2 regions of the Cytobacillus sp. SAFR-174 genome follow, and region 2 is predicted to be linked to the other one. Evidence: predicted binding sites of a transcription regulator. Region 2 holds the regulator's gene; the other holds the start of a gene.
The links. The regulator LexA, encoded in region 2, represses DNA repair genes until DNA is damaged. The targets are predictions, from matches to a motif close to CGAACATATGTTCG.
Positions count from the first base shown of each region.

Region 1 (16,622 bases), on a different contig from region 2:
TAGAATGAGGAAATCTGGGCTGCAGAGTCAGAACCTGGAGCAACTACGGACAGAGAAAGCGGAAATTGGCGGTTCAGAGTCAGAACCTGGATCAACTTCGGACAGAGAAAGCAGAAATTGGCGGTTTAGAGTCAGAACCTGGAGCAACTTCGGACGGGGAAAGTGGAAATTGGCGGTTCAGAGTCAGAACTTGGAGTAACTTCGGACAGTCAGTATATTGACAAACATTTCAAAAAATTATATGATAAAAATCCTGCCAATTTCACATTGGCCTAAGGGGACTGTGAAAAGTTCATTCTTCTTTGAAAAGGATGGGTATGATGAATAAAGAGCAATTGATGGAAAGTGCACGCAGTATGAAGGAGAGAGCTTATGCTCCCTATTCCAAATTTCCGGTTGGAGCTGCATTATTGCTGAAAGACGGCACGGTCATTAATGGTGTGAACGTGGAAAATGTTTCGTTAGGTGCAACGAATTGTGCCGAGAGAACAGCTATTTTCACTGCAATTGCTAATGGTTACAAAAAAGGTGATTTTCAAGCTATAGCTGTAGCTGGTGATACGGCAGATTTTCTTCCGCCGTGCAGCATCTGCAGGCAGGTGTTAGCTGAGTTCTGCATGCCTGATATGCCAGTTTACTTAACTAATGAGAAAAAAGATATACTGGAACTGACATTAAAAGATTTATTGCCGTACGCGTTTACGGATTTAGAGATGTAGCATAAAAAGAGGGCAAGTTTTGAGAGATATTCACTCAAAGCTTGCCCTCTTTATTTTACACGGCGGTAACCACTCTATTTCTTCCCTCTTGTTTAGCCTTGTATAATGCCTGGTCCGTTTTGTTCATTAACTCTGAAAAGCTATCCGCTGCAGCGGGAAAGCTGCTAATTCCCATGGAAACAGTGATTGGTTTTCCGGAGGGGCTTAAGGTGTATTCAGTGATTTTCCTTATCCGTTCTCCAACAGATTTCGTGATGTGAATATCGGTTTCTGGAAGGATGATTAGAAATTCTTCGCCGCCTATGCGGAAGCAAAGATCACTTGCTCTCGTTTCCCTCTTAACTAATTCAGAAAGAAATTTTAATACATCATCTCCCACTTGATGGCCAAACTGGTCGTTTACTGCTTTAAAATGGTCAATATCAAATAAAATGATGGAGTACCTATCGAGCTCCCTTATCTTTTTCTCTAAAAAACGCCGGTTATAGAAACCGGTAAGCGGATCCAGGTTCGACTCACTTTCTGCATTCGTCAGTTTGGTCTGATAAAAATCCACAGCTATTAAAATTGCACGTTTTAATTCCCTTAACTCAAAATACCAGCCGGGAATTTGCGGTGCAGGACGAGATGGTTCGGTCGTCATCTGCTTTGCGTATAAAGCTAGATTTCTGATCGGATTTACAATTTTTTTCAGCATGATCAGGGATAAGGCGAAAACAAACAGCATAAAGAGAATGGCAATCAAGCTTACTTGCCTGGCCATTTCAAAGGTTGGCTCCATTACTGACTCTTTAGGAGTCTGGGATACAATGCCCCATTTGCTTGTTGAGGTAGCTGAGGCATATCCGGCAAGCATGGCTATGCCTTTCGTATTCGTGACTTCCAGATTTCCGTTTCTTCCTTCTAAAACTTGCTGTATCACTTTGTTTTCTTTCACATTATCGTTAATTCTTTTTTTATCCGGATGATAAATAATATTACCTTCAGAATCAACCACATATACATAAGAGTTATTTTCATGCTTTGGATGCTGCCCCAGAATCTGGATGAGGCTGTTATCTTCATGTAAATAGATGGTTCCGGCAAGAAATCCCTCATACGATCCGCTTTTATCAAAAACGGGGACAGAAATAAGCATAATTAATTTTCCGGTTACACCTACATAGGGCTTTGATATTATAGGAACTTTCTTTTCGAGAGATTTTTTTGCACCGACACTAGTTAATTTTGTTCCATTTAAAGCCATATCAGGAGCAGATGCCACGACGCGGCCAGTCTTGTCAGCAAAAAATGTAGAATTGAAATAGGTAGTGGACTGCAGTATGAAATCTAACTCTTTGTGGATTTTTCGGGAATCGTTCGTCAAAAGATCTTCATTTCGTGCTTCCATCGTCAGATTTTTAATCATATTGACAAAAAGAGAATCTGTAACAGCTGCGAGTTTTTGAGCATAATATTGGTTTTCTATTAAATAATTTTTCTCCAGGTTGTTCTTGCTGACCACTACACTAGAAATGACACTCCCTGCATAGGTGCCAAGCATAGCAAAAGCCAGTAAGCCTAAAATTAGCCACTGGATGCGTAATCTGATAGGTTTTTTCATATCTTTTCACCGATAATAAAGTGCTATTATTAGTTCAAATAGCCTACTAAAATATACCATGAGATTTGTATGACTCACAACAAGAAATAAGCAATTTACGGATACTAGAAGGAATTTCCAATTATTAAAAGAATTGAAAATAAATGAATGGAAGTTGAAAATTAATATAAATATTAGTGTTAGGGGATACTGTCTGATTCTTAATCAGCTGTGAGGAGGTGCCGTTCATGATCGAAAAGGATAATAAAGTGAATAAAAAAGCGATTTGGGCAATCGGGGGTTTGCTTTTTGGCGCAGGTGTTGGTGCCATATTAGGGATCATAGCTTACAATCAGCAATGGCTGGGGTGACTGGGGAGTAAAGTGGTTCCCGTTTCTGGATAGTGCGGGAACCTTTTTTATTGATTTCTAATACTATTATATGTGTGAAATGGGGGATACCATGTCAAAGTATATTAGTATTTTCTTCTTAGGCGCGTTGGTAAGTGTCGTATTCTTTTTTATCTTTGGTTCAGTATATATGGACGGAGGCGACCCTGCAGAAGAAGCGGTATACACATTCGGAACAATCATTGTCTTATTTCTGTCTTTTGTTATTTCACAGATATATTATTTAATTGATTTGCTTAAAAAGGACCAGTAATTCACTGGACACATCGGATACTCTACTTTATTTCCTTCAAGCCCTGCCCTTCAAGAATATCTCGAATACCTTCTTCACAAACTCCATAAGACCGCCAGGAACAGGTTTCACAAACAGTTTGTATATCTGAGGGAACGGTATATTTTTGGATGTTGGACTCGATGTCCTGCCAATACAGGATTTGCCCGATTTTAAGCCCTAATTTCTCAAGAATAACGGCATCTCTTTCATAAATATCATCGTGTTCACAATGGTATTCACCTGAATTGGGATACTTTTCACAAAGGTGATCCGGCCCTTTAACAAGCTGTATCCATGTCCTGGGATTGTCTCTCAAGGTTTGATGCATACGGGTCATATTTTCCACATATTCCTGAGAGTAGCCCATTCCCCGATAGCCCAGAAGGCAAAAGAGATGATGGCCACGCAGCTTATACATAAAATCCCCCCATTGTTCGATTAGATAAATGGTTAACTAAAATGATAAATAGGTTAACATAATTATTTATATTATCATATATTTTTGCCTTATGAACAATGATTGAAAAGTGGAGAAATGGGAATATGTAATAGAATCGAATGTTAACTTTATAAATGAGCACATTGATTGTTGACGCAATTCATTTTGGTTTTTATAATCTTATCAAGTGATAGGGTTCGCTTACTTGAAAGGGATTTTGTTTATGTTACTAAATGCAAGCGATACGCATAAAAAAATTGTGAAAGCAGCACATAAGCTTTTTATGGATTTAGGGTATCGGGCGGTTTCCACAAGGAGAATTGCTGAAGCTTGCGGCATTACGCAGCCTACCCTTTATCATCATTTTTCCAATAAAAAGGCCATTTATATGGAAGTGCTTAGGACTGAACTGGTTGATATGCAGAACGCTTTAAGCAGAATTATTAAGCGCTTTGAGGGTGATATTGAAGAATGTTTATTTCAGGTCACTTATTATATTTTAATCAATAAGCCTCCTTCAATGGGCCAGATGTTTCATGATATTCAAAAAGAATTAGATCAGGAGCATCAGGGAATCGTCCGGAAATGGTGGATGGAATCTTATCAGGATCCGATTGCCTCGATCTTTGAAAAAGGGATTAAAGATCATAAGCTGCGCGATCCAGCGGAAATAGGGTCCGACCCGGTTTCATCGGCGTACCTGCTGTTAAGTCTGATTTCATCAAGGAATACTGATTACAAATTGAAAGAAAGCCTGGCGAAAGAACAAGCCAGATTTTATGTCAAAGTAATTCTTTATGGTTTATCGCAGTCTAACTGCCCGTAAAGGCCCGAAATACGAACAAAGACTAAAAACGCCACGTCCTCCCAAAAGCTGCCGCTTTCGGTCGTGCGATGTATCGCTGCCGTAGCTTTCCTTGTCCTGTGGCAACGTCTTTGTGACCCGCTTCCTCCCAAAAGCTGTCGCATTTGGTCGTGCGATGCTCATGCTGACGAAGCCTTCCTTGTCCTGTGGGCCTCAACTAACAATCAGCGGGGATAAAGCCCCCACTGATTGAATCGGCATTAACGGAATAACGATTATTAGCTTTAACAAACTGGCTTGTTAAAGTTTTTTTTTGGAAACAGTCTATCAATTGATAGGTTTGTATGGTTTTTGTATAATTTATTTATAAATTAAATATAAAGGAGATTAAAAGATGAGTTTTTTAACTAAGTTCAGTTTAAAGAATGCCGTTGCGGTCTTTATCATTTCATTTTTATTAATCACTGGCGGTATTTACTCTTTTTCAAAATTAAAAGTGGATCAATTTCCTGATATTGAATTCCCGCAGATATCCATTGAAGCGGTATACCCTGGTGCATCTCCATCTGATGTGGATAAACAGGTAGTTTCAAAGCTTGAAGATCAGCTGGATTCCATTGAGGGTGTAAAAAAGATGACCAGTTCTGCTTATGACAGCATTGGGATCATTAACCTGGAATTTCCGTTTGATACAGATCTCGATAAGGTTGAACAGAAGGTGAATTCGGTTATTGATGAAGCCGGATTGCCTGAAGAGGCTGAAGTGAAATTAAACCGGCTCTCTTTTGGATCTTTTCCCATTTATAATATTTCTTTTTTCAGCAAGGACGGGGAAAGCATAGAAGCTGTCATGAAGGATGGCGTCATTCCTGAATTAAATAAAATAGAAGGAATTAACAGCGTATCTGTTGCAGGGTTAACTGATAATCTTGTTCAAATTACGGTCGATAAAGAGAAAGCAGCAGAAGCAGGATTATCACTCAGCAGCATTAAAGAGCAGATCAATGAAAAATATCTTTCTTTCCCGGCAGGTGAGCTGACGGAAAAGGAAGAGCAAATACCGATCCGTGTAGAAGAAAATCTTGATTCTATTGCAAATCTGGAAAATCTTCAGCTTCAGCCTGCTTTTGGCGGTGCTCCAGCTGAAGGGGCCGGTGCCGGCGGAGAGCAGGGAGCCCGGCAATCTGCTGATATTTTGCTGAAAGATATTGCAGACATTGAGCCAATAACAGATAAAAGTGAATTAGCCCGTTATAATCTGAAAGAATCTTTATCCATGGCGATCACGAAAAAGCAGGAAGCCAACACTGTTGAAGTGGCAGACAAGGTGACGAGTGTACTGGAAAAATACAATGATCAGCTCGACTACGAGATTGGCATCGACTCTGCCAAGGATATTGAAAAGTCTGTCAGCACATTAGTCAAAGAAGGGCTGTTAGGGGCACTATTTGCGTCCATTGCCGTTCTGGTTTTCCTTCGCAATGCCAGAGCGACCATTATCGCAGTCGTTTCCATTCCTTTGTCCATTCTGATTGCAGCGATTTTTCTAAACCAAATGGACATCTCATTAAACATCATGACACTGGGCGGAATGGCTGTAGCTGTAGGGCGTGTGGTGGATGACAGTATTGTCGTCATTGAAAATATCTTCAGGCGGGTCCGCAAATCCAATGAGGGAATGTCCGATAAAATTATTCTGGAATCCACCAAAGAAATATTAAAGGCGATCACCTCATCAACATTAACGACCGTTGTGGTTTTCCTTCCAATCGGCTTTGTTGGCGGGATAACAGGGAAATTCTTTTTGCCTTTTGCTTTAACGATTGTGTTCTCACTGTTAGCATCGCTGCTGGTTTCCATCACGATTGTGCCGATCCTGGCAAAATTTTCGTTCAAGAAAGTGCCGGCTGAAGAAAAAGAGGGAGCCCTTCAGAGGTTTTATGGCCGTTTAATTGAAAAATCGCTCAATCATAAGTTTATTATCTTATTTATTTCTTTCGTATTGCTTGTTGGCTCATTTGCGGTTGTGCCTTCATTAGGATTTACATTTATTCCTAATGAACAGTCGAAAACGCTGACAGCATCGATTGAATTGCCATCATCCGCTTCCCTGGAAAAAACAAATACCATCTCACTGAAGGTGGAAGAGATGCTGGATGAGCAGAAAGAAGCGGCGGATGTTACAGCCGCTATAGGAGCCCGGGATTTTGCCACAGGACTTCGGCTTGAAAACAAAGCAAGCTATTTTGTTAACTTAAAAGATAATGTAAATGTGGAGAAAACGATCAAATCAATTGAAAGTAAAATAGAAGATATCTCAGATGAGGAAAACGCTGATTTGAAGATTAGTGTTCAGGAGCTGGAAACAGGCGGGCCTCCTTCGAATAATAATGTGGATATTGACTTGTTTTCCAATGATTTAGAGGCATTGCAGAAGGCTTCCAAGCAAGTGGAAGAGTATATGAAGGGAAATAAAAACCTGAAATATATTACGAATAATTTCAGCGAAAAGCAAAAGCAATTTTTAGTGGAAATAGATTCTGAGAAAGCTAGTGAATATGGTTTGTCAGGATTCCAGATTCTTGGAACTGTCAGCGATCAGACGAAGCCTGTGAATGTCGGGACGCTGCTGCTGGATGATAAGGAGCAGGAGGTTCAGCTGTCCTTTGATAAAGAGCTCGGGTCAAAAGATGAACTGGAGGAGGTCACCCTATTCTCTCAAAGAGGGCCAGTCCCGCTTTCGGAAGTCGCTGAAGTTAAGGAAATGGATACCTTCACATCGATTCAGAAGCTGGACAGCAAGGTTTATGCCCGTGTTTCAGGCCAGGTAAAGGGAAATGATGTGCAGGCAGTATCATCAGAGATCAAGGCGGGAGTCGAAAAGCTTGATCTTCCGGATGGAGTGTCCTTAACGAGCGGTGGTGGCAATGATGAAACAGTGGAGATTTTCCAATCACTTGGGATTTCCATTCTTGTGGCAATCGGGCTTGTGTATTTAACCATGCTGATTACCTTTGGTAAAGCCCGTATTCCATTTATTATCCTTTCATCACTCATATTTGTTCCGATAGGTTCGCTTGTATCACTTTACCTTATTAATGAGCCTCTTTCTGTAAGTGTAATGATTGGCTTCCTGATGCTGATTGGAATTGTCACAACGAATGCGATTGTGCTTGTCGACCGGATCGGGCAGAACAGAACGAAAGGTTTGCCTATTAGAGAGTCGTTAGTTGAAGCTGGGAAAACAAGGCTACGACCAATTTTAATGACAGCATTTGCGACCATTGCCGCATTGATCCCGCTGGCATTGACCACCTCATCAGGAACCCTTATTTCAAAGGGTCTTGCGGTAACGGTTATTGGCGGTTTAACATCATCCACACTGCTGACATTAATTATTGTTCCTGTTGTGTATGAATTATTTTTCCTGAAGACGTCTAAGATAGAGAGAAGAGCTGAGGGGAAATAGGATGGAGGGGAACACTCCATCAGGAATTTATTTCTGCCTGTATTGAATTACTCATCACAAGTTGGTATATTAACATATATATGTAATCAATGATGTGATCAAGTAAATAAGGATTGTGAAACAGAAAATATAGCCTGGGCTGAGAGCTATATCACCCCTCCTTATTGAAACCTGCCACGGAGATGTTAGGAAAAAGCTAACCGGGTCGTTTCGTTATTAACGATTAGAGGGCTTTAGATTTTGTAAAAGCCGAACTAAGGTGGTACCGCGTCTATTAGCATAAAGACGTCCTTTTGAAGGACTCTTTATGCTTTTTTTATTCTTAAAAATATTTTCAGGAGGAAAACAAGATGTCTCAAAACACCAACAACTTTACAAAATGGTATCTGGATACGATACAAAAAGCAGATTTATTTGATTACACCCCTGTTCGCGGGTGTATCGCCTTTAAGCCTGATGGCTATGAAATTTGGGAGCATATTCAGGCTGAGATGGATAAGCGTTTTAAGGAAACCGGCCACCGCAATGCCTATTTCCCGATGCTGATTCCGGAGAACTTTTTTCAAAAGGAAAAGGATCATATTGAAGGATTTTCGCCGGAGCTTCCATGGATCACAGAAGCGGCAGGAGAGAAGCTTGAGGAGCGTCTGGCACTTCGCCCAACTTCTGAAACAATGATTGGACATTTGTATTCCGATTGGATTAAAAGCTACCGGGATCTGCCGGTCTTAATCAATCAATGGGCGAATGTATTCCGCTGGGAGAAGAAAACTCTTCCTTTCATCCGCACATCAGAATTTTTATGGCAGGAAGGCCATACAGCGCATGTGGACGAAGAAGATGCGCGCAAGGAAACAATGCAGATGCTGGAAATCTATAAAGAAGTGGTAGAAGGCTTGCTTGCGATTCCGGTTTATGATGGGCAAAAAACACCATCCGAGCGCTTTGCCGGTGCAGTTGATACATTCTCCATTGAAGCGATGATGAAGGATGGAAAAGCGGTACAGGCGGGAACTTCCCATTACTTGGGCACAAAGTTTGCGGAAGCTTTTGATATCAAATATTTGAACAAAGAAAATAAACATACTTTTGTCCATACAACATCATGGGGTACATCCACACGGTTAATCGGCTCTGTCATCATGGTTCATGGTGATGAACAAGGCCTTGTTCTCCCTCCAAGAGTAGCACCGACTCAAGTCGTGCTGATTCCAGTCGGACCATGGAAAAAGAACCCTGCGATTATGGAGAAATTAGATGAAGTGTTTGCTGCATTGAAGGCAGAAGGAATCCGCGTACGCCTTGATGATTCCGATCAATCACCAGGCTATAAATTTAATGAGTGGGAGCTAAAAGGCGTGCCTGTCCGCATAGAGCTTGGACCTCGTGATTTAGACCAAAATCAATGCTTAATGAAGGCGCGTGATCTTGGGGATAAAGTGGCCGTACCGCTTGATTCGATTATTGAAAGCATCAAAAAAGAGCTTGAAACGATGCAGACTCGTCTTTTAGAAAAAGCAAAAGAATTCCGCGCTGAGAATTCGCACACACATATCGATACTATCGAGCAATTAGAACAGCACATTGCCCAATCTGAACAAAATGATGCCATCCCAGGCTGGATCTTAGCCGGATGGTGCGGTGAAGATGCATGTGAAGAAAGTGTAAAAGAAAAAACGAAATTCACGACACGGAACATCCCGTTCAACCCGCCGTCCACCAAGGATACTTGCATCCATTGTGGAAAAGAAGCGAAGCATACGGTTTGGTTTGCCCGGGCTTATTAATCTGGGAATGTGGAATATTGATCTTAGGCCGCCTCACTCAGGCGGCCTTTTTCTTATGGTTTCAAAAGCATTATGGATTAACAATATTAAATTTTTTTCTTTAGATATTCTGTTATAATTAAATATATCTAAAAATTTAGATAAATAATTGACTCCATTTTAGGATACAGATATTATGACAAACAAATATACTGGCGAAAAAAACATAGAGGAATATATCCGAAAAATTTTAAAGGTGTTGAAAGGGGAAAACGATTTGAATCAAACCTTATTAATTATTGATGCCCAGCAGGAGTTAATCGATGGGAACCTGGAAGAAACGGCTATTTTTAATAAAGAGCGCCTTATTGGGAATATCAATTTAGTGATTGAAAAAGCAAAACAATCAGGTGTTCCAGTTGTCGTTGTAAGGGATTTAGATGTTGCGGAAGGAAAAGGGAAAGGATTTCAGGTTCATGAAGATATTAAAGTGCCTGCAGAATCAAAGTATTTTGATAAAACGGCAACCAATTCTTTTCATGGAACAGGACTGCTGGATCACCTTAAATCCCAAACGGTCAAGCATGTTGTGATAATGGGATGCAAAACCCAGCACTGTATAGACAGTGCAGTTAGAACCGCAACGATTAGCGGATTGGATGTCACATTAGTAGGTGATGGACATTCAACAACGGACAGCAATGCTTTATGTGCAGAGCAAATTATTAAGCATCATAATGAAACGCTTCACGGCCATTACAATGTGGAACACTTTTCAGTTGTCAGAAATGCAGAGGAAGATCTGTTCCATCCGATACATGATTCTTATAGGTAAAGTGAAATGATAATTAGCATTAACAATAGAGTCCCAATTTCATATTAGAAATTGGGACGTTTAGGTGAGAACTTCAAAAACCTATATCCCTAAAGTAGGAGCGTGAAGGAATCTTTCGAAAAATCAAGGTTCCTATCCCCGGACTTTCTCCCCTTTTTTCGCTTTTAGTATCCAGTCTATGAATTGTTCCCGATCGCATAAGAGGGTATTGTTTGCTTTAGCATATTCAATTGCTTGCGGGGTGAAACGCTCGTTTGTGATAACCCAACATTCACCAGCCTCATAAATATCCAATTGTTTTAAAGTTTTCTGAACAAGGCGAATTCCTATCTCTCTTTTATGGCTTTTGACTTTTACAATCGCTTGATTGCCTGTTGGATGGGTCAGTAAAAAACTTATATCCGGATTTTCATCATCCGGCTTTGTTATTGTATACCCTAATTTAGTTAAAAGGGGGATGGTGAAATCCTCTAATTGCTCATCCGAAAGTTTGCTGATTTTCCAGATTTCCGAATCCACTTCCCTTTTCTGAATTCGGCGGAACCAAAACAATCCGTAAAGAAGATAAAAAATTACTCCTCCCAAAAAAGCCATAATCGCATTTTCCCAATTGTTCGTTTTTATAAATACAATTATCGGCACCAGAATGATTATAATCCAAAGTAAATTATGATAACGATAGTTCAAGCTAATCCACATCCTCCATTTTAAATCTGCTAATCTTGTTATAACATATGGGATAAACAAAATTGGAAGAATAGGAGAAAAATTTCTGGGTAAAATTTACAATAACGAACATGTGTTTTATAATATCATTATCAGAATGGGGAGGTAGAATACTTGAGGCCGGAACTAAAAAGGGATTTGGATGTGCAAGCTTTCCACAGCTTTTATTGGTTGAAAAAAGAGCTGCAAAATTTTTGCAGAGAAAACGGAATGAGTGCTGCTGGATCTAAAATGGAAATTACGGATCGAATAGCTGCATTTCTTCAAACAGGAGAAATAAAAAAACCGGTAAAGAAAAAAAGTCTTCTGGCTAAAGAAGTAAAATTATTAGAATTAACTTTAGATACCGTTATTACAGAAAACCACCGTTGCAGTCAGAATGTAAGAGTTTTCTTCAAATCGGTTATTCCTAGATTTCATTTCTCGACTTATATTCAAAATTATTTTAAAGAAAATACCGGAAAAACATATCGTGATGTTGTTCATGCTTGGCACGAAGAGGAAGAAAGGAAAAAAGACCCTTCTTATACGAAACAAATAGGCTCTCAATTTGAATATAATCAGTTCATCAGAGATTATTTTGCAGACCCGAAAAACAAAGGCAATAATCGTGAAAACGCCATAAAAGCCTGGAATGAATTAAAAAAACAGCCTGGCAGCAATAGATACAGAGGCTAGTCTTTGTGAGGCAACCCTAATTGTGAATCCATGTAAGTTTCATAAGGGAGGTTCTTGAATGAAGATTCGACTTACTGCATTTAGCGATGATTGGGCCCTAATGTATCAAAATGAAGTTCAATTTTTAAAATCCATCTTTAAGGATGAAATCATTAAGTGTGAACATTTTGGGAGCACTTCAGTCCGGGGGATGAAGGCAAAGCCTGTAATCGATATGATGTGTATTGTGAGAAACATCGAGAAGATAGATGAATTTACTGAAAAGATGAAGAAGCTTGGATACGAATCTGCAGGGGAATGGGGCATTACAGAGAGAAGATTATTTCGTAAAGGCGGGGAAAATCGAACTCATCATATACATTTCTATCAATCTGATAACCCCCAAATAGAACGGCATCTTATCTTTAGAGACTATCTGCGGACCCATCCTGATGAAGCGGAAAGGTATACGAATTTTAAGGAAGAATTGGCACAAAGGTTTGATGACACGACTGATTATAGCCAGGCGAAAAAGGTGTTTGTGAAAGAGATGGAGCAAAAGGCGCTTGATTGGTTTGCAGGTGTAAGAGACTTCACTGCCGATAAATAGCGGTTTACTTACATTCCTTTTCCAGTAGGCATTGGCGGGAGGTTCTCTGGAGCCTGGAGAGACATTGGAAGAGGTGGCTAAGAGAGAGCTGTTTGAAGAAACTGGGTTAACAGCAAATGAACTGATGTTGTTTAATATCTATTCAGGAGAAGAATTTTACTATAAATATCCTCACGGTGATGAAGTGTATAATGTCATTACAGCCTATATCTGCAGCAACTATGATGGAGAACTTACAGTGGATACCGAAGAGGTAAAAGATTTACGTTTTTTTCATGTCCATGAGATTCCCTCGAATATAAGTCCTCCAGATCGTAAAGTGATTAAGGATTATATTAATTCAATTTAGAAAGGAGTTCCGAAGAGGAGCTCCCTTTTTTCTTCATTGGTCCTCATAAAAAATTAAAAATTGAAACAATTTAAGATTTCAGCCGTATAGTTAGTAATAAAGGAGGTTTGGTGTGTTGAAGCATCTAACTATCGGGATCGTTTTCTCAATAACTGGTGTATTATTATCACTTGGTTTTTGGGAATTAAGTAAGGCTTACTTAGTGACAGGAGCCATTGGATTATTTTTTATAGCCATCTCTGTTCTTATGTCAGGTTCTATAGCTGGTCCCCATCGGATGAGGGCAGGCTTGGAAGCACAAGATTCTCCTGACGAAAGACGAAAGCGGAAAAGAACAAGCATCGGCTCAGTTTTAATTGGCCTGCCAAATATTATGATTGCGCTGCTTCTGTATCTTTTCTTAAGCTAAAGTTTAACTATAAAGGCGGCCTTTCAAACCAGGGGAGTGAACCTATGTGGTGGTTAGTGATTTTTATTGCTGGAATTATACTATTTGCTATATTTATTGATTGGAGACGCAGGAAAAATAATAATAACCCTCTTACCCCAACAAATCCGAACACAAAGCCAGGGGAAAGTTCAAATTATTTAATGGGAGATAATAAGGACACAGGAGGATTTCAATAATTTCATAAACTAATTGTTCGTGGCTCCAGTTAACTGCAGTTGAAAAAGCAAGTCAAGAAAAGTTTAGGGGTGAATTTATGGAGAAAATCATAGTGAAAACAGGAATCTATTCATTTATTGTTTCCTTTTTCTTATTGGTCGCCTTTATGAAGCGAATCGAAAGTACAAAAGATGTTGATGGTATGACTTCAAGTATTATCACACCATTTCCTGAGTTCTTTTTTACTATTTTTCGATATTCTGTAATCACTTCCATTATTGCCGTTATCATTGCAATTCTTTATTTGTTTTCAATGAGGGAAAATGATTAACAAACGAAGCTGCCAATCCAGGGCGGCTTCTTCTTTTTAAACAAATAGGTCTTTGAAGAGGCAAATAGGATGGGGTTCAAAGGAAGGTGCCTTTTCAAAATAAATGAAACTTATATCCGACTCATTCGTCTTAGCATTAAAGTGATAATGGGGTGGGGAGTGTGTGAGAAAGATCAGGGATGATGATTCATTAGAAGATCGTGAAGTTTGGCTTGAGATGATTATGGGTGATTACGGTGAACGGCTCACAAAGCTTGCTTATAACTATTTGAAGGATTGGAAGCTGGCGGAAGATATTGTTCAGGATGTATTCATCACATGTTACCAAAATTATGACAAAATCGATGAAGTGACCTCGTTTAAATCATGGATTTATCGATTGGCTATTAATAGATCAAAGGATGTCCTGAAGAGTCATGCGTTTCGGAAAGTGGTTCTGAATTCGAGCCTGTTTTCTTTATTTTCATCAAAGGAATTGCCGCCGGAAAAGGAACTGCTGAAGCGCAGCGAGGAAGAATTTCTTTCCTTGTGTGTTTTGTCTTTGCCTGTGAAGTACCGGGAAGTTGTTACTCTCTATTATTATGAAGAATGTACGATTGAAGAGATCCAGGGACTAATAGGAGTAAACCAAAATACGATTAAAACGAGATTGAGCAGAGGCAGGAGGAAGCTGAAAAAAATGATGGAGAGGCGGGGATATAATGGAGAGCAAGCTTAGGCAGCTGCGGCGGGCCATGGACTCGACAACTCACAAGGGCGAGCACTTTACGGAATTTCAAAAAATAAATATTAGAAAAGCGCTCCATTCCGATAGAAGAGAGATGCCAACAAAAAAGCCTCATAAATTCGTTATATTAGTCATATCCACTTTTGCCATCTGCCTCTTAGCTTTCTTAGTTTCAACTGAGACATGGGTCAGGCAGGATCAAAACCAGATACATGGCGGTACAGCTGGTGAATGGAACATCCGGCATGAATATAAGGTGAATCAAAAGATGAGATTCAGCATATTACCCGATCCTTATCTGAAAGCTGGAACGCCTTATGGCTATATCTTTAGTTTCCAGGAGCCTTTTAACACGTATAAAGGAAAAGAGCTTTCCATTTCTGCCTTTCATAAAGAAACTAGTGAAAGAATACAAGTCTTACCTCAGCAACAAATAATAGCACCTTCTCCCGGGTACCAAAGTTTGCAGCGGTTCACGACGACATTCACCCTTCCTTACGAAGGCCTGTGGAAGTTTGAAGTGTACCTGGATGGCATATCCTATGGGGATGTAGTGGTCAGTGTGGCAGAAAAAGCTAAGGATGACCCTATTACACTGCCTCAGGATATACCTGATTTTGTTCAGGTGAGCGATTTTGACACTATTGATTGGAAGAGAAAAGCTGTGGAGTTCGGCAGCAGGGGCATAATTGGAAATGAAAACAAGTCCGGGGTGATTGGCGCTGGCATGCCCAGTTTAAACGGCCAAAAGTGGATGTGGCATTTGTGGGGCGTTGAGAATGTTGATCTGACAATCGTTGGCTTTCATAAAGAATCGCAGACAGTTCATCCCATTTTAACAAATGGAATGGGATGGACCATTCACGCTTATGGTCCAAACAACGGGGCGGATGCCCATACACCATCTTCTGTTAAGATTCCTAAAAAGGGAGAATGGGCTATTTTGCTTTATGTGGATGGGGAGTTATTTGATGAATTGATTTTTGATATAAGAGAATGAAGAAGCAAATAGAAAGCTATCTCTGGATAATGATAGAGATAGCTTTTGTTTGAACTCTGGCCTCTTATTCTGAAAAAGCTTTTGAATAATGAACAACCCCGGCAACATTTTTAAGAGCATTCTCTGTTAACTCCAGAGCCATGAATATTTCGTCAGGCACTTCAAAAGGGGCATGAATATTCCAAAGACTGGCTGGCTTAAAGCCGAACTTTGGATAGTAATTTTTATGGCCTAAAACGATTACGGAATGATAACCGATTTCTTTGGCCTTGTTAAGTACAGTACGTATCAATTGGCTCCCGATGCCTTTCCCCTGATAACCGGGACGAACAGAAAGTGGGGCAAGTGCAAGAGAATCTCCCGCTTTCTCACCATCCGATATTTTGATTTTAGATAAAAGAATATGGCCCACAATCTCTTTAGATTGAGTTAACGCCACTAAAGAAAGCTCTGGAATAAAAGCATCTGATTTTCTGAGCCTTTTGACAAGAAAATGTTCTGTTTTGTCGCTGTATTCTTCATGTAAAAAAGCCTCTTTTACCATTTCTTCAGTCGAATCATAGTCTGCAGGGAGTTCTTGCCGAATTAAGATATCCATTTGTAGTCTCCTGTTCTTTAAGTGATGATAAAGTTTCAATATAAATGGCACTTTCTCATGGAGAAAGTGTTACTTCACCAGCTCTAAACATAAGTTCAACAAACAAAAACCTCCAATTTGGGATGATTTCATTTTATTTACATATGCTGCAGCGGTCAACTGTATCAGGAACTTGTGAATAGTCAGGAATAGTCTGAAAGGAGAAATTACGTTTTTATTGAATATGTTAGTAACGAGCTTATTAAAGAGGTGATATCTGTGCTTTTTCATTATCATTATTGGACTCCACACGTGGAAGAAACAGAAAGGTTTTACGTGAATGCAGGCTTTCAGATATATCAGCGTATCGGTAAATACCTGGGGGGATTCCAGAACTTTGATCCTCCCTTAGTATGGGATAACTTTCGGACGAAGAATATTATTTTTCGTATTATCGAAGCAAGAAAAGGGAGCGTAAATATCACATTTGGATATGGAAAGAAGAGTAAATTTGACCATATAGGTTTTTTGGTATCTGAAAAAGAACAAGAGCTTATCTGTCAGAATGCAGATAATATGAATTGGATTGTGGACAAGGGGGAAAGAAGAACGTTTATTACAACCCCTTATTCTTTTAGGATAGAACTCCAAACAAACAAAGAAATAGTAGATTCGGTGACTGATAACCTAAAAATAGAAGAATTAAGATTAGAAACAAGAAAAGAAGGGCTAGAAAATG
Region 1 covers NZ_JBQCMZ010000011.1:73,926-90,547, forward strand. Annotated here, with positions in the region: gene ACTHRG_RS12990 (cytidine deaminase) at 321-719, shown strand; gene ACTHRG_RS12995 (sensor domain-containing diguanylate cyclase) at 775-2,322, opposite strand; gene ACTHRG_RS13000 (CrcB family protein) at 2,550-2,672, shown strand; gene ACTHRG_RS13005 (hypothetical protein) at 2,764-2,964, shown strand; gene ACTHRG_RS13010 (DUF1284 domain-containing protein) at 2,987-3,403, opposite strand; gene ACTHRG_RS13015 (TetR/AcrR family transcriptional regulator) at 3,648-4,250, shown strand; gene ACTHRG_RS13020 (efflux RND transporter permease subunit) at 4,624-7,698, shown strand; T-box leader at 7,779-7,994, shown strand; gene proS (proline--tRNA ligase) at 8,049-9,485, shown strand; gene ACTHRG_RS13030 (isochorismatase family protein) at 9,742-10,299, shown strand; gene ACTHRG_RS13035 (restriction endonuclease) at 10,432-10,986, opposite strand; gene ACTHRG_RS13040 (DUF6434 domain-containing protein) at 11,140-11,703, shown strand; gene ACTHRG_RS13045 (GrpB family protein) at 11,762-12,292, shown strand; partial or broken gene ACTHRG_RS13050 (NUDIX hydrolase) at 12,324-12,641, shown strand; gene ACTHRG_RS13055 (DUF5316 family protein) at 12,754-13,050, shown strand; gene ACTHRG_RS13060 (hypothetical protein) at 13,095-13,268, shown strand; gene ACTHRG_RS13065 (hypothetical protein) at 13,346-13,579, shown strand; gene ACTHRG_RS13070 (sigma-70 family RNA polymerase sigma factor) at 13,743-14,297, shown strand; gene ACTHRG_RS13075 (hypothetical protein) at 14,281-15,306, shown strand; gene ACTHRG_RS13080 (GNAT family N-acetyltransferase) at 15,371-15,904, opposite strand; gene ACTHRG_RS13085 (hypothetical protein) at 16,163-16,622, shown strand, end outside.
Region 1: a site for LexA is predicted at 11,092-11,105, ahead of ACTHRG_RS13040 (DUF6434 domain-containing protein). Genes of this name have one in related genera too.

Region 2 (16,622 bases):
TGGAAACATTATTCAGGACGGCTATCATGAAGAGCTTGATAAATATCGCGATGCCAGCAGAAACGGGAAGACCTGGATTGCCCAGCTGGAGAAGCAGGAACGTGAAAAAACGGGCATTAAATCTTTAAAAATTGGCTTTAATCGTGTGTTTGGCTATTATATCGAAGTCACTCGCGCCAATCTGCACCTTCTTCAGGAAGGACAATATGAGCGCAAGCAAACCCTTACCAATGCGGAACGATTTATTACGCCCGAATTGAAGGAAAAAGAAGCACTCATACTGGAAGCGCAGGAAAAGTGTGTGGAGCTCGAGTATGGATTATTTACGAATGTCCGCGAATATGTAAAAGAATATATTCCGAGATTGCAAAAGCTGGCGAAAACGGTTAGTGAGCTGGATGTTCTTCAGTGCTTTGCCGCTGTCAGCGAACAGAGACATTATACAAAGCCAAATTTTTCAAATGAAAGACGGGTATATATCAAAGACGGCCGCCATCCAGTCGTTGAAAAGGTGCTGAACGCACAGGAATATGTGCCTAATGACTGTTATATGGATGCGGACAGGGAAATGCTGCTGATTACCGGGCCAAATATGTCCGGTAAAAGTACGTATATGCGTCAAATCGCACTGACTGCGATTTTAGCGCAAATCGGATGCTATGTGCCTGCTGAAGAAGCAGTGCTTCCTATTTTCGACCAGGTATTTACGAGAATCGGCGCCGCTGATGACCTTATATCCGGCCAGAGTACGTTCATGGTCGAGATGCTTGAAGCGAGAAATGCGATTGTGAATGCCACGCAAAATAGCTTAATTTTATTTGATGAAATCGGGCGCGGAACTTCCACCTATGATGGAATGGCATTGGCGCAGGCAATCATTGAATATATACACAACCGGATTGGTGCGAAGACATTGTTTTCCACCCACTATCATGAATTGACCGTGCTTGAAGAAGAACTGCCAAAAGTGAAAAACATCCATGTCAGCGCTGTCGAGCAAAATGGACGGGTTGTGTTTCTTCATAAAATTAAAGAAGGAGCAGCAGATAAGAGTTACGGAATCCATGTTGCCCAGCTTGCTGAGCTGCCGAATGAACTGATTGTCAGGGCAAATGAAATTTTAACAGGGCTGGAATTGAACGACCCTCATCCAATGAAAAAAGAGATTCCTGCTGCAGAAAAAATTGCAGAGCCTGCTGCGCAGTTATCCTTCTTTGAGGAACCTGAAGACGTGAAGAAACCTTCAATAGGCTCTAAAGAAAAGAAGGTCATTGATAAAGTCAGAGCACTCGATATCCTGGATATGACGCCAATGCAGGCATTAAATACATTATATGAGCTGCATAGGAAATTGAAGAATTAATAAACAGGGGGTGATGAGATGGGGAAAATCATTCAGCTGGATGATTCGCTTTCAAATAAGATTGCTGCCGGAGAGGTGGTGGAGCGGCCTGCATCAGTGGTAAAGGAATTGATGGAGAACTCGATTGATGCCGGAAGCACGATTATTGAAATTGAAGTGGAAGAAGCCGGCCTGGCTAAAATCCGCATCATCGATAATGGGGATGGCATTGAGGAAGATGATGTCCTGAATGCCTTTCATCGCCATGCTACCAGTAAAATAAAGGACGAAAATGACCTTTTCCGCATCCGCACGCTCGGATTCCGCGGCGAGGCCTTGCCCAGTATTGCGTCTGTTTCCAGAATTGAGATGAAAACTTCCACTGGCGATGCGGGCACGCGCGTTGTTATCGAAGGCGGAAAAGTGGACGTGATTGAAAAGGCACCCGGGAGAAAAGGGACTGACCTCACTGTAACGGATTTATTTTTCAACACCCCGGCACGGCTCAAATATATGAAAACAATCCACACAGAGCTTGGCAATATTACAGATGTGGTTAACAGGCTGGCACTTGCCCATCCGGAGGTCGCCATCCGCCTGATCCATAATGAGCGGAAGCTCCTGCAGACGAATGGAAACGGGGATGTCCGGCAGGTGCTTGCAGCTATTTATGGGCTCAATATCGTGAAAAAGATGGTTCAGATTGAAGCGAGCTCACTCGATTTTAAAATCAGCGGCTATGCAGCACTGCCGGAAATTACAAGGGCGTCAAGAAACTACATTTCCACCATGATCAACGGCCGCTTTATCAAGAATTACTCATTGGCCAAAGCCATTCAGGAGGGGTATCATACATTGCTGCCAATCGGCCGCTATCCGATTGTGCTCCTGAACATTGAGATGGATCCGCTCCTAGTCGATGTGAACGTCCATCCGTCGAAAATGGAGGTGCGCTTAAGTAAGGAACAGGAATTAAATCATCTGGTATCTGGTGCATTAAAAGCAGCATTTAAAAAAGAGGAACTGATTCCTTCCGGGTTTACACAGCCGAAAAGCCTAAAGCCTAAGTCGGAACAGACAGCTCTTGATCTGGATCATTTGCCGGAGCAGCGCGAGCAGGTGCCTTCTTTTGTACGTGAAACGAGGGAAGAGGCTGTTCGGCAGTATCCGGACAGAGCTGTTCTGCAAAGTTCGCAAAGTCATCCTGCCCAGCCGCAAGCAGCAAAAGCTCCTGGCTTGCAGGATGCACCTTTCATGGATTTTAACCATTCATCAGAAGAATTGGCTCAAGCGGATCCGCACATATTCCAGTCCGAAGAGCCGAGAGCTGCAGGAATGGAACAATTTTTCGCAGAGACTGCCACGGTAGAGGAGCCATCGCGTGTGCCCCCGCTTTATCCGATTGGGCAAATGCATGGGACGTATATTTTTGCCCAGAATGACCGGGGCCTTTATATAATTGATCAGCACGCTGCACAGGAGCGGATTAAGTACGAGTATTTCAGGGAGAAGGTCGGCCAGGTTGAAAGCGAATTGCAGGAGATGCTCATTCCGCTTACCTTTGAATACTCAACAGATGATTATATCAAAATCGAAGAATATAAAGCGGAGCTTGAAAAAGTGGGGGTATTTCTGGAACCGTTCGGACATAACAGCTTTATCGTCCGTTCCCATCCTCAATGGCTTCCAAAAGGCGAGGAACAGGAAATCATCGAGGATATGATTGAACAGCTCCTAGCGATGAAGAGAGTCGATATTAAAAAACTGCGTGAGGAAGCAGCCATCATGATGAGCTGTAAAGCTTCCATTAAAGCGAATCAGCATCTGCGCAATGATGAAATTCAGGCCCTGCTTGATGAATTGCGGAGGTCCTCCGATCCCTTCACATGCCCGCATGGACGGCCAATCATTATTCATTATTCCACTTATGAAATGGAGAAAATGTTTAAGAGGGTAATGTAAAAAGAAATGACGCTGAACCAGATGGTTCGGCGTTTTCTTCTAAACAATAATATTGTTATGTAAACTAAATGGTGTTGAGCCCCTATTTTTCTTCCTTCCTCACAAGAAATCATAAGTGGCTAAAAATCCAAAAAAAAGCATCCATTTTGCAAAATGAATGCTTTTCATATAGGTTATCTTACTGCCGTATGCAGCTTATCAATAAATTTCAGGGCTTTTCCTGTTCCCACCGCTACAGATTCAAGCGGGCTTGGGGCAAGGTGAACAGGCACAACAATCTCATGTGAAAGCCACTCCTGCATGCCGTTTAAAAGGGCACCGCCGCCGGAAAGGATTACACCGCGGTCTACGATGTCTCCGCTAAGTTCGGCCGGGCTGTCCTCTAGGGTTGCTCGGATTGCTTCAAGAATATGAAGCAATGATTCTTTGATTGCATCGCGGATTTCATAGGAAGACAGTGTAATAGTCTTAGGAAGGCCGGTAACAAGGTCGCGGCCGCGCACTTCCATTGTCAGTTCTTCATGGTCAATCAGCGCGTAGCCGATTTCCATTTTAATACGCTCGGCTGTTCTTTCACCAATAAGGACGTTGTATTCTTTACGTACATATTGAATGATATCATCGTCAAGTCTGTCCCCGCCAATGCGGATTGAATTGCAGGCAACAACTCCGCCAAAGGAGATGATGGCTACTTCTGTTGAACCGCCGCCAATATCAACGACTACGTTCGCGACAGGCTCATCGACAGGCATGCCTGAACCAATTGCTGCAGCCACAGGCTCTTCGATCAGATGTACCTTCTTAGCACCCGCATTGCGGACAGCATCATGAATGGCTCTTCTTTCAACACTTGTCGAACCAGATGGTGTACATACAACGACATTCGGCTTTCTGATAGCGAATCCGACTTTTTTCGATGCTTTTCGCATTACCTGGCGAAGCATTTCAGTTGTTGTGTCATAGTCAGCAATAACCCCGTCTTTAAGAGGACGGATGGCAACGATGCGGCCTGGTGTTTTCCCGATCATTTCTTTTGCTTCTTTACCGACAGCTAACACTTTTTTCGTTTCTGTATCAATTGCTACTACGGAAGGTTCATTAAGGATAATTCCTTTTGTTTTGCTGTATACAAGTATATTAGCAGTTCCTAAGTCTATTCCAATTTCAGATGTATTTAACATGATTTCTTCACCCAATTTCAAATTTATATTGTAACAATATAACCTTCTAATAAATTAACACGATTTTGGGGGTAAGCCTTTGTTTGTTATGGAATCGTTAATAAAATGTAATTTTATAAGAAAATTTTAGGAAACTTGTCGAATAGGAAACTGGAAAGTTGTTCATAATGCATAAATGTTCTGTTTTTATGAAAAGAATGGTAAGATGATACCTGAAAAATTTTCCTGCTATATGGTAGGATAAAATTAGAATGGCAGTAAAGGCAGTGAACAGATGAGTGAAAAACAAAAACTTGCAGTGCTGATTGGCCCTACAGCTGTTGGGAAAACAAAATTAAGCATTCTTCTGGCAAAAAGATTTAATGCCGAAATCATCAGCGGAGATTCCATGCAAATTTATAAAAGAATGGATATTGGCACGGCAAAAATTAAAGAAGAAGAAATGGAAGGGATTCCGCATCATCTAATTGACATCAAAAATCCTGAAGAGCCCTTTTCAGCAGCAGAATTTCAGGAACTCGTCCGAAGTAAAATCACAGAGATCACTTCTAGAGGCAAACTTCCAATGATTGTTGGTGGTACGGGATTGTATATTCAATCTGTTATTTATGATTACCAATTTTCAGATGCGCCTTCAGATGAAGGATTTAGAAAAACCTTGGAGGAACGCGCCGAAAGGGAAGGGCACAATGTTCTATATGAGGAACTTCTGGAGATTGACCCTGAAAGCGCAGAAAAAATTCATCCCAATAACACTCGAAGAGTAATCAGGGCGTTGGAAATTTACCATTGCACAGGTAAAACGATGTCCCAGTATCAGGAAAAACAAAACCCTGAACTTCTTTATGATATGGCGCTGATTGGCTTAACTATGGATCGGGAAACCTTATATGACCGCATCAATCAGAGAGTCGACATCATGATGCAGGAGGGTTTGCTTAAAGAGGTGCAATCCCTTTATGATCATGGATTAATGGATTGCCAGTCCATTCAGGCCATCGGGTATAAAGAGCTGTATGAATACTTTAATGGGCGTGTTTCATTGGAGGATGCTGTAGAATTTCTGAAGCAAAATTCAAGAAGATATGCAAAAAGGCAGCTGACATGGTTTCGAAACAAGATGAATGTGGAATGGTTTGATATGTCCGATTCAGTCGATCCTCATGAGTTTGAAAAAAAATTCGCTGAAATTTCTGCTCATATTGAAGGAAAGCTGAAAATAAAATCGAATACATAATGATAGAGATAAAAGAGGAGGATAATAATGAAATCAGCAATCAATATTCAAGATCAGGTTCTTAACCAGCTACGAAAGGATAATACAAATTGTACCGTGTTCTTATTAAACGGATTCCAAATTAGAGGCTGTATTAAAGGCTTTGATAATTTTACTGTACTATTTGAATCAGAAGGAAAGCAGCAGCTTGTTTACAAGCATGCGATTTCAACATTCGTCCCTCAGCGCAATGTTCAACTGGATTTAGAAAACCAGCAATAAAATATAACTGTCAGGAAGAAAAGCCCGCTTTGACTGAAGCGGGCTATTTTCTTATGTAAAGACAAATATTTTTAATGAAATGGATGATGGCTGAATACATATAGATATGAGAATTTAATGTGGATATGAGGGGGGAGCCGATTGTGGCTTGTTCCCCATGAATTGGCAGTATGCAGCCAGTTATCCGCACCCTCTAAGCGGAGAAAAACCCGTTATTTCTTGGGAAACCGCATGAACCGACACTCCTGCATTGATTCTTGTTGAAAATGGCGGGACCTTGTCGCATTTTAGCCTAACAACCGTATTCTCGGGGATCATATAGGCTTTTGTCACAACGATTACTTCTATGCGTATACTGTGCTAAGAATGTGAGGTGATAGCTTTTGGACCAGCCGATTCGCCTGAAAAATAACGGACAGATCAGCATCGTGCTCAATTCACAAAAGCGTAAAACATACACAAAAGAGCTTCCAGAATCCCAAGCGGCTCCAAAAGCCATTCCGGCTGAGCATACAGCTCTCAAAGAAATTGAAGAAGAACTTGGCGCTCTTGTGGGAATGGAAGAAATGAAGAAAATGATCAAGGAGATTTATGCCTGGATTTATGTGAATAAAAAACGGGAAGAAGCCGGTCTCAAAGCTGGAAAGCAGGCATTGCATATGATGTTCAAAGGCAACCCCGGCACAGGTAAAACTACGGTTGCCCGATTAATAGGCAAGCTTTTTCAAAAAATGAATGTGCTGTCAAAAGGACATCTGATTGAAGCAGAGCGGGCAGACCTTGTCGGTGAATACATTGGCCATACCGCCCAAAAGACAAGGGACCTGGTCAAAAAAGCGATAGGCGGGATTCTGTTCATCGACGAAGCATACTCATTAGGCAGAGGCGGAGAAAAAGACTTCGGCAAGGAAGCCATTGACACCCTTGTCAAGCATATGGAGGACCGACAGCATGAGTTTATCCTGATTTTGGCAGGCTATTCCAGAGAAATGAATCATTTCCTGACGCTGAATCCGGGTCTTCATTCCCGTTTTCCTCTTGTTGTTGACTTCCCTGATTACTCGATAGAGCAGCTGATGGAAATTGGGCAGATGATGCTAAAGGAAAGGGAGTATACTTTAAGTCACGAATCCGAAAAGAAGCTGAGGGAGCACTTGCATTTTGTAAAAACCAATCTCAGCCCCAACAGCTTTTCGAACGGGCGCTACATCCGAAACATTCTTGAAAAATCAATCAGGGCACAGGCCATGCGCCTGTTAATGCAAAACAGCTATGACAAACATGATCTGATGACCATCAGGAGCAATGATTTGGTGTTTGAAGAAGCTGATTAAGGGGATATTGTAATAAAATAGACAGTGTCAATGAACATTGGCATTGTCTTTTTACTGGAGGAGGAATGTATATAATGAATGAAATTACAGTTTATACTACGAATACTTGTCCGTACTGTACGATGGTGAGAAATTCCTTGATCAGCAGGGGCTGGAGTATAAAGAGGTTAATGTCCAGAATGACCAGAGAGAAGCACAAAAACTGGTTGAAACCACAGGCCAAATGGGAGTGCCTCAAATCAATGTGAATGGAAAATGGGTTATAGGCTTTGATCCGAATACGATTATGGCGAATGTAAATCAATAATATAGAGAGGCCTGCTCGTGGAATGAGCAGGTCTTTTTAGTAAGATAAAAATGTTTGCAATAACAATAATAAAAGCACCAGCTTAAGCCGATGCTTTTGTCCCAAGCCTCTTAACGGGAAGCTTCCAATTATATGTGTAAGATAATACCCTCAAAGCGGTAATAATGATAAACAAAGCATAAAGTTCAAACGGTGCTGATGCGATTCCGAATCCGACTGCGAAGCCGCAAAGGATAGCCCAGACAGCATAAATTTCAGAACGTAATACAAGCGGTTTTCTTCTTGCAAGAAGGTCGCGGACTATTCCACCGCCGCTTCCTGTCAATACTGCTGCCACAATTACAGCGCTTAAAGGATGATTCATTTCCGTTGCGTACAATGCTCCTTGGATGGCAAATGCGGATAATCCGATTGCGTCAGTGAAATTTCCCCACTTTTGCCAGTGTTTGAGCAGGTTGTTCGGGAACAGCATTACTGCTGTGATGGATAAAAGGGCAATCTGAAAAAATAACCCCTGTTCCCAAAGGGCAGAGACTGGAACACCTATTAGCAAGTTTCGGATGGCCCCGCCGCCAAAAGCAGTAACAATCCCGAGGATATAAACACCCAAAATATCATATTCTTCTTCCATGGCTACAATTGCACCGCTGACAGCGAATGCAATAGTGCCAATCATACTTAAAACTTCCCATGTCATATGCCATTTCTCCTCATGATGCAAATCTCTAAATCTATTATTGTCCAAGTTAATTACAAACGTAAATTCTTTCCAAACAATATGATTTTAACACGGAAAAAAAGAAATTCAACCTTTTTTACACATTTAAACGTAATGTACAAAAGCCTATGATTAGCGGTGAGATTAGTATTTGACCAGGTTTTTTGTTATGATCAATTAAAATAAGAATATGAAAGAGGGATGCTGGTTGGAACACAAGCCAGATTATGAAAAGGTTATTCTTGTCGGTTGCCATACTGAAGATGATGATCAGCGGTTTGAATATTCAATGGAAGAATTGGAATCCTTAACGGAAACCGCCAACGGGAAAGTATTAGCTTCGGTGACACAAAAAAGGGAACGTGTTCATCCGTCTACATATATAGGAAAAGGAAAAGTGGAAGAATTGGCTGCTCTTCAGGAAGAAATGGAAGCAGATATTATCATTTTTAACGATGAGCTTTCACCAAGCCAGGTTCGAAACCTATCTGCAGATTTGGATGCACGAATCATTGACCGCACACAGCTGATATTAGATATCTTTGCTCAGAGAGCACGCTCTAAAGAAGGGAAACTGCAGGTTGAGCTGGCTCAATTGCAGTATCTGCTGCCGCGCCTGTCAGGCCAGGGCGTCCAGCTTTCAAGACTTGGAGCGGGAATTGGCACAAGGGGACCGGGTGAGACAAAGCTTGAGTCAGACCGCCGGCATATCCGCCGCCGCATTGATGATATTAAGACCCAGCTTTCGGTCATTGTGCAGCACCGGGACAGATATCGTGAACGGAGGAAGAAAAACAAAGCTTTCCAAATTGCGCTTGTCGGCTATACAAACGCAGGGAAGTCCACGATTTTTAACAGGCTGTCTGAAGCAGATTCTTATGAAGAAAACCAGCTGTTCGCCACACTTGACCCAATGACCCGCAAGCTGATTTTGCCAAGCGGATTCATTACACTTGTGACAGATACAGTCGGATTTATTCAGGATTTGCCGACTACGCTGATTGCGGCCTTCCGATCCACCCTGGAAGAAGTAAAGGAAGCAGATCTCCTTCTTCATGTAGTCGATATGTCCAATCCGGATTATTACCAGCATGAACAGACAGTCAATAAACTAATAGAAGATTTGGAAAATGATAAAATACCGCAGCTGACGGTATATAATAAGAGTGATCTGAAGCATCCTGATTTTGTCCCGACCGCCAGGACAGAAACAATTCAAATCAGTGCCTTTGAAGAAGATGACCGCAATGAGCTGAAACGGAAGATCGAGCAGATGATCCTGGGGATGATGAAGCCTTACCATGTTGAGGTGCCGTCGACAGAAGGGAAACTGCTGTCACAGCTTAAGAATGAAACCATCCTGAGGGAATTGACTTTTAATGAAGACAAAGAACTCTATGTCTGCAAGGGCTATTACCTCGAAGACCATCAAATCTCAGGACCTTTAACGAAATATACCGTATAGTTAGGAGAACATCATGTTTCAACAGTTATCACAAGGAGAAAAGCTGCAGCCGATTGTAAAAGAAGTGGAGCAGCAAATTTCAGAAGTATTAAAGAACATTGATGAGCGGATTGATGAGAATCAATTCCGTGTATTAAAGAGCTTTCAAAATTTCAAAGTCAGCGATTCTCATTTCATTCCATCAACCGGTTACGGTTACGATGATATCGGCAGGGATACATTGGAGGAAATATATGCAGAAGTATTCGGCGGGGAAGCAGGATTAGTGCGTCCTCAGATTATTTCCGGCACCCATGCCATTTCCATTGCACTCTTTGGCGTATTGCGGCCGGGTGATGAATTGCTGTACATAACAGGAAAGCCGTATGACACATTGGAAGAAATCGTTGGAATCCGCGGAACAGGCAACGGCTCGCTGAAAGAGTTCGACATTGGGTACAATAGCATCCCGCTGAATGAAGATGGGAGCATCAATTACTCTGCGGTTGAAAAAGCAATCAAGCCGAACACGAAAATGATTGGCATTCAGCGTTCTAAAGGATACGCAACAAGACCATCCTTCACAATTGAACAAATAGATGAAATGATTCAGTTTGTAAAAGAAATTAAGCCGGATGCAATTGTTTTTGTTGACAATTGTTACGGGGAGTTTGTAGAGGACAGGGAGCCTTGCCATGTTGGGGCAGATTTGATGGCAGGGTCGCTAATCAAGAATCCTGGCGGCGGGATCGCCAAGACTGGCGGCTATATTGTCGGGAAGAAAGAATGGGTGGAAGCCTGTTCCTACAGAATGACTTCCCCGGGAATTGGTGCAGAAGCAGGTGCGTCCCTGTACAGCCTTCAGGAAATGTATCAGGGCTTTTTCCTTGCTTCACACGTTGTCGGCCAGGCATTGAAAGGGGCTGTTTTTACAGCAGCACTGCTTGAGCGGCTTGGAATGAACTCCAATCCAAAATGGAATAGTAAAAGAACTGATTTAATTCAATCTGTTCAATTCGATGATAAAGAAAAAATGGTGAGGTTCTGCCAGGCGATTCAATTTGCATCACCTGTTAATTCCCACGTAACCGCCTACCCAGCTTATATGCCGGGATATGAAGATGATGTCATCATGGCAGCGGGTACTTTTATACAGGGTGCCAGCATTGAGCTGACCGCAGACGGTCCAATAAGGCCTCCGTACGTTGCCTATGTGCAGGGCGGCCTTACCTATTCGCATGTAAAAATGGCTGTATGCATAGCATTGAACCAATTGCTGGAAAAGGGTTTAGTCCAAATAAATTAGGTAAATATAAGAGGGACAGCTACATAGTTAGTTGTCCCTTTCTTTTGCTTTACTGAGAATTATATGAAAATATGAAAGGCAAAAATTTTTTGAAAAAATCATGTTATAAAACCTAACATTCTATTGACAGATTTTCTAACATTACATATAATAAACTCAAGAAGTAATTGAAATGGGGGAGAAATAGTTGACTGGAAGCGAAATTCGACGTTCCATGCCGCTTTTCCCAATTGGTACTGTCATGCAGCTGACTGACCTGACTGCAAGGCAGATTCGCTATTATGAAGAACACCAATTGATATCTCCAGCTAGAACTGACGGAAACAGAAGGCTTTTTTCCTTAAACGACATCGATGTCCTTCTGGAAATCAAAGATTTAATTGATCAAGGTGTGAACATGGCCGGGATCAAGCAGCTATTTTTCGTTAAAGAACAGCAAGCGCTAACTGAAACCATGAATAAACAAGCTGAAAAAGGGAGACGCGATCTATCGGATGAAGAAATCCGGAAGCTTCTGCGCAAGGAAATTGTGCAGGCGGGCCGTTTTAATCGCTCTTCATCCCGTCAGGGTAACATCCACCGCTTTTTCCATTAAGAAAGCCGTTTTTAGCTCGTTGATAATGTCTTGGATTTCCGGGCGCGCATTAACAGAGCAAAAAATAAATTACACATGTAAATTTAAGGGAGGAACTACCAGTGGCTAAGTTTACTAAAGAAGATATTAAACGTATTGCAGAAGAGGAAAATGTGAAATTTGTCCGTTTACAGTTTACGGATATCCTTGGAACAATTAAGAATGTGGAAATTCCAATCAGCCAGCTTGAAAAAGCGCTTGATAACAAAATGATGTTTGATGGATCTTCAATCGAAGGTTTCGTGCGAATTGAAGAGTCAGACATGAATCTATATCCAGACCTTGATACTTGGGTAGTGTTTCCTTGGACTGCAGAAAAAGGCAAAGTGGCTCGTCTGATTTGTGATATCTATAATCCGGATGGAACTCCATTCCTTGGCGATCCGCGAAGCAACCTAAAACGCATCCTTAAAGAAATGGAAGACCTTGGCTACACTGATTTTAACTTAGGGCCTGAACCGGAATTCTTCCTTTTCAAGCTTGACCATGCAGGAGAGCCGACTCTGGAACTAAACGACAATGGCGGATACTTCGACCTTGCTCCGACTGATCTTGGCGAAAACTGCCGCCGTGATATCGTACTTGAGCTCGAAGAAATGGGCTTTGAAATTGAAGCTTCCCACCATGAGGTTGCACCTGGCCAGCACGAAATTGACTTCAAATATGCGGATGCTTTAACAGCTTGTGACCAGATTCAGACGTTCAAGCTAGTTGTTAAAACCATTGCACGCAAGCACGGCTTGCATGCGACATTTATGCCTAAGCCATTATTCGGTGTCAGCGGATCTGGAATGCACTGCAACGTTTCACTATTCAAGGATGGGAAAAATGCATTCTTCAATGAAACCGGCGATCTTCAGCTAAGTGATGACGCCCGCCACTTTATTGCTGGTATCGTGAATCATGCAACTGCATTTACAGCTGTGACAAACCCTATCGTTAACTCATACAAGCGTCTGGTACCGGGCTATGAAGCACCTTGCTATGTTGCCTGGTCTGCTCAAAACCGTTCACCTCTCATCCGTATCCCTGCTTCCCGCGGAGTAAGTACACGTGTTGAGGTGCGGAGCGTAGACCCTGCTGCGAACCCATACCTTGCTATGGCTGTATTATTAAAAGCTGGCCTGGACGGAATCAAAAATAAAATGACTCCTCCTGCTCCAGTGGACCGCAATATCTATGTAATGACAAAAGAAGAGCGTGAGGAAGAAGGAATCAAAGATCTGCCTCCTACTTTGGCAGCGGCCCTTGAAGAGCTAAAGAGAGATGAGGTAATTGTTTCTGCTCTTGGCGATCACATTTTTGAACATTTCATTGAAGCGAAAGAAATCGAGTGGGATATGTTCCGTACGCAAGTGCATCCATGGGAGCGCGAGCAGTACCTGAGCATGTACTAAGAAAATATGACAACCCCTGGCTGATAAAGTCAGGGGTTGTCATTATGGAAAATGCAAAAACCCCGTTTTTAAATGAACGAGGTTTTAACCAATTTCTATCTCTCTGCATCTCTCTATTCTTTGTGTCTTATTTTTAAGAAATCGAGACATGTCAGCAGTGCATCTCCTCCAAATCCTGCAATTACTGCCAGTAGAACTACTTTTAAGGCAGAGTCAGGATCTGAAGATACGACCAAAAAAACAGCCGCTAAAGCCCCCATGATTACCTCTTCAAAGACCCCCAGATAGATGAATTTTTTTGTCCTTCTGGGTTTAACCATTTTGCCTTCTTTTCGAATATGTCCAACGACACCGACCAGCCCACCAATCAACAAAGCGAAGGTAATGTTCAAAAACATTTTTTCTTCACACTCCTAAAGTCGAGATTTTGGACAAGCGACCTTAGGTTGATTCTCGGTGTATTACCATTATATTGAAAGTGAATATAAAATAACATGCATAAAAATACCGAATTTTCTGAATAATAAATTAGTCATTCATGACTGTAACCTTATGTTTGAATAAAAGTATCAGTTACTTTCGTAGGATTTAGGTGATAGCACCAGGTAATAGGAACTGATAACCTTCTTAAAATTGGAAAAAACAAAAAGCAGGCAGAGATGCCTGCTTCTTAATAATCTATTAATGCATGTGACGGTATACGCCTATAACCTTGCCAAGAATAGAAACATTTCGAAGTATTATTGGTTCCATTGTGGAGTTTTCCGGCTGCAGACGGATAAAGTCTTTTTCTTTAAAGAATCTCTTGACAGTCGCTTCATCTTCCTCTGTCATCGCAACTACTATATCCCCATTATTTGCAGTGCTCTGCTGTTTGACAATTACATAATCTCCATCAAGGATTCCTGCTTCAATCATACTTTCTCCCATGATTTCAAGCATGAATACATGCTCGTCAGCCGGTGCCATTCTTTCCGGAAGAGGGAAGTATTCTTCAACATTTTCAATTGCCGTTATCGGCTGCCCTGCAGTTACTTTACCGACGATTGGGACATTAACTGCACTGACCTTGGGAATGTTAGAAGCCTCGTCCAAATCTAAAATTTCAATAGCACGAGGTTTTGTAGGGTCCCTGCGGATCAGCCCTTTGCTTTCAAGTCTGGCCAGATGACCGTGAACGGTCGAACTTGAAGCCAGGCCGACTGCTTCACCGATTTCCCTTACAGAAGGGGGATATCCTCTCAATTTAACTTCTTCTTTTATAAACTCTAATATATCTTGCTGTCTTTTTGATATTTTCACCATCTTTACGCACCTCGTATGTGTTTTAATTGTCTCAATTATAGCATCAATTACCATATGATACAAACATAAGTTCGAATTTATATTGACGCAAAACAAATGTTCGGTATATAATGAGATCAACAAATACGAACATACATTCTTTTAAGGTGGTTTATTATGCTGAACAAATTGTGGAAATCATATTCCTATGCTATTATTCTCTTCGTTTTAAGCTTGGCAGCATCGTTTATATTACTCGTGCTCATTGAAACACCTGATACAGAAAAGTTTGTGAAAGTCACTGTTGCAGAAGGTGATTCATTATGGAAGATTGCTGAAAATTTTTCTTCTGAGCATTCTCTGTCAACAGATCAATTTATAAATTGGGTAGAACAAAATAATGGGATAGCGGCAGGAAGGATTTTTCCGGGTGATGAAATTGTCATTCCAGTAAAAGCCCTGGATGACCAGCCATATAAAGAGCTTGCCAGTTCAGACCTTAACGAATAAGGAGAAGTTATGAAAGCAATAATTTACTGCAGAGTTAGTACAACAAAGGATACTCAGGAAACGTCCCTTTCAAGACAGGAAGAAGAGCTTTTGAACCTGGCAGAAAAGCATGACTTTCAAGTAGCCAAGGTCATCCGCGAACAGGCCAGCGGATACGATCTTGAAAGAGACGGTATATTGGAACTTTTAGACTTAATTAAAAAAAAGGATATTAATGTTGTTCTCATCCAGGATGAAACCAGGCTGGGGAGGGGAAATGCGAAGATTGCGATTCTCCATTGCATCTTTAAAGAGGAAGTCCAGTTATACAGCATCTCAAATAACGGCAAACTGGAGCTTTCGGAATCAGATTCGATGGTGCTGAGCATTGTAGGAATGGTTGAGGAGTATCAGAGAAAGCTGCATAACATCAAAATCAGACGCGGCATGCAGCGAGCTGTTGATAAAGGATACAGGCCCGAGAAAAACCTAAGTAATCAGGGTGCAAATGGCGGCAGGGAAAGAATAGAGGTCCCGATAGAGGAAATTGTCCGGCTGAGGAAAAACGAGTTAACGTTTGCTGAAATTGCTGCGACGCTTAGGGGGTTTGGCTATAATATTTCCAAAGCAACCGTCCATAGAAGGTACAAAGAACATATTGATTCGCTTTCTGAGTAGAGCACTTTTCTTGTAAAAGGTGCTCATTTTTAGTATGATGGCATTTGAGTTTCAGTATTGTTCCATATCTGAAGCTGCTGTATAATAAAAACTTCCATCAGAATTGTTCAAAGGTTAACTTTTGATATAAAGGAGTTTTAATAAATGCTGCCTAAACAAAAACTTGCCCGAATTAATGAACTGGCAAAGAAGGCCAAGGAATCCGGACTAACAGAATCAGAAGCGAAAGAACAGACGTCTTTGCGCAAAGAGTATTTGGAGACTTTCCGCTCTGGCATGTTAAACACGCTGAAGGGCGTTACAATCGTTGACCCGAAAGGGAACGATGTAACACCGAAAAAACTGAAAGAATTCCAAAATAAAAACCGCCTTCACTAATAGTATAATTGCAAGGGATACACAGCGCTGTATTCCTTCTTTTAATAGAGGAGATGGCAATACTGACCTATCTCCGCTTTTTTTACATATGCCGGATCTTTTTGTGTCAATATAGTAACAAACCGGCTTTTTTTGTCCTTTACCTGACCCTATTGGTTGTGAAAAAAAGGGACACCCGATAATATTAAGAGTGAAGAATTACTACTCGAAAGGATGTATTGAATGTTTAATCACACAGATGAACTATCCATCAGTTCTATTCGTACTTTATCAATTGACGCCATTGAAAAGGCGAACTCCGGCCATCCGGGCATGCCAATGGGAGCTGCTCCAATGGCTTATACACTTTGGACACGCTTCATGAACCACAATCCGAAAAACCCTGAATGGTTCAATCGTGACCGTTTTGTTCTTTCTGCCGGACATGGCTCTATGCTTTTATACAGCCTTCTTCATCTTTCCGGCTATGATGTTTCCATGAATGACATTAAAGAGTTCAGACAGTGGGGAAGCAAGACGCCTGGTCACCCTGAATTCGGCCATACTCCAGGTGTTGACGCAACAACAGGTCCATTAGGACAAGGTATTGCTATGGCTGTCGGTATGGCTATGGCTGAACGCCACCTGGCTGCAACATACAATAAAGACAACTTCAATGTTGTTGATCATT
Region 2 covers NZ_JBQCMZ010000001.1:405,005-421,626, forward strand. Annotated here, with positions in the region: gene mutS (DNA mismatch repair protein MutS) at 1-1,363, shown strand, start outside; gene mutL (DNA mismatch repair endonuclease MutL) at 1,382-3,304, shown strand; gene mreBH (rod-share determining protein MreBH) at 3,478-4,485, opposite strand; gene miaA (tRNA (adenosine(37)-N6)-dimethylallyltransferase MiaA) at 4,760-5,722, shown strand; gene hfq (RNA chaperone Hfq) at 5,750-5,983, shown strand; gene spoVK (stage V sporulation protein K) at 6,367-7,317, shown strand; partial or broken gene ACTHRG_RS02025 (glutaredoxin family protein) at 7,392-7,624, shown strand; gene ACTHRG_RS02030 (trimeric intracellular cation channel family protein) at 7,707-8,321, opposite strand; gene hflX (GTPase HflX) at 8,533-9,807, shown strand; gene ACTHRG_RS02040 (aminotransferase class I/II-fold pyridoxal phosphate-dependent enzyme) at 9,821-11,092, shown strand; gene ACTHRG_RS02045 (MerR family transcriptional regulator) at 11,280-11,687, shown strand; gene glnA (type I glutamate--ammonia ligase) at 11,789-13,123, shown strand; gene ACTHRG_RS02055 (DUF4257 domain-containing protein) at 13,237-13,521, opposite strand; gene lexA (transcriptional repressor LexA) at 13,805-14,428, opposite strand; gene yneA (cell division suppressor protein YneA) at 14,585-14,917, shown strand; gene ACTHRG_RS02070 (YneB family resolvase-like protein) at 14,927-15,574, shown strand; gene ACTHRG_RS02075 (DUF896 domain-containing protein) at 15,719-15,952, shown strand; gene tkt (transketolase) at 16,175-16,622, shown strand, end outside.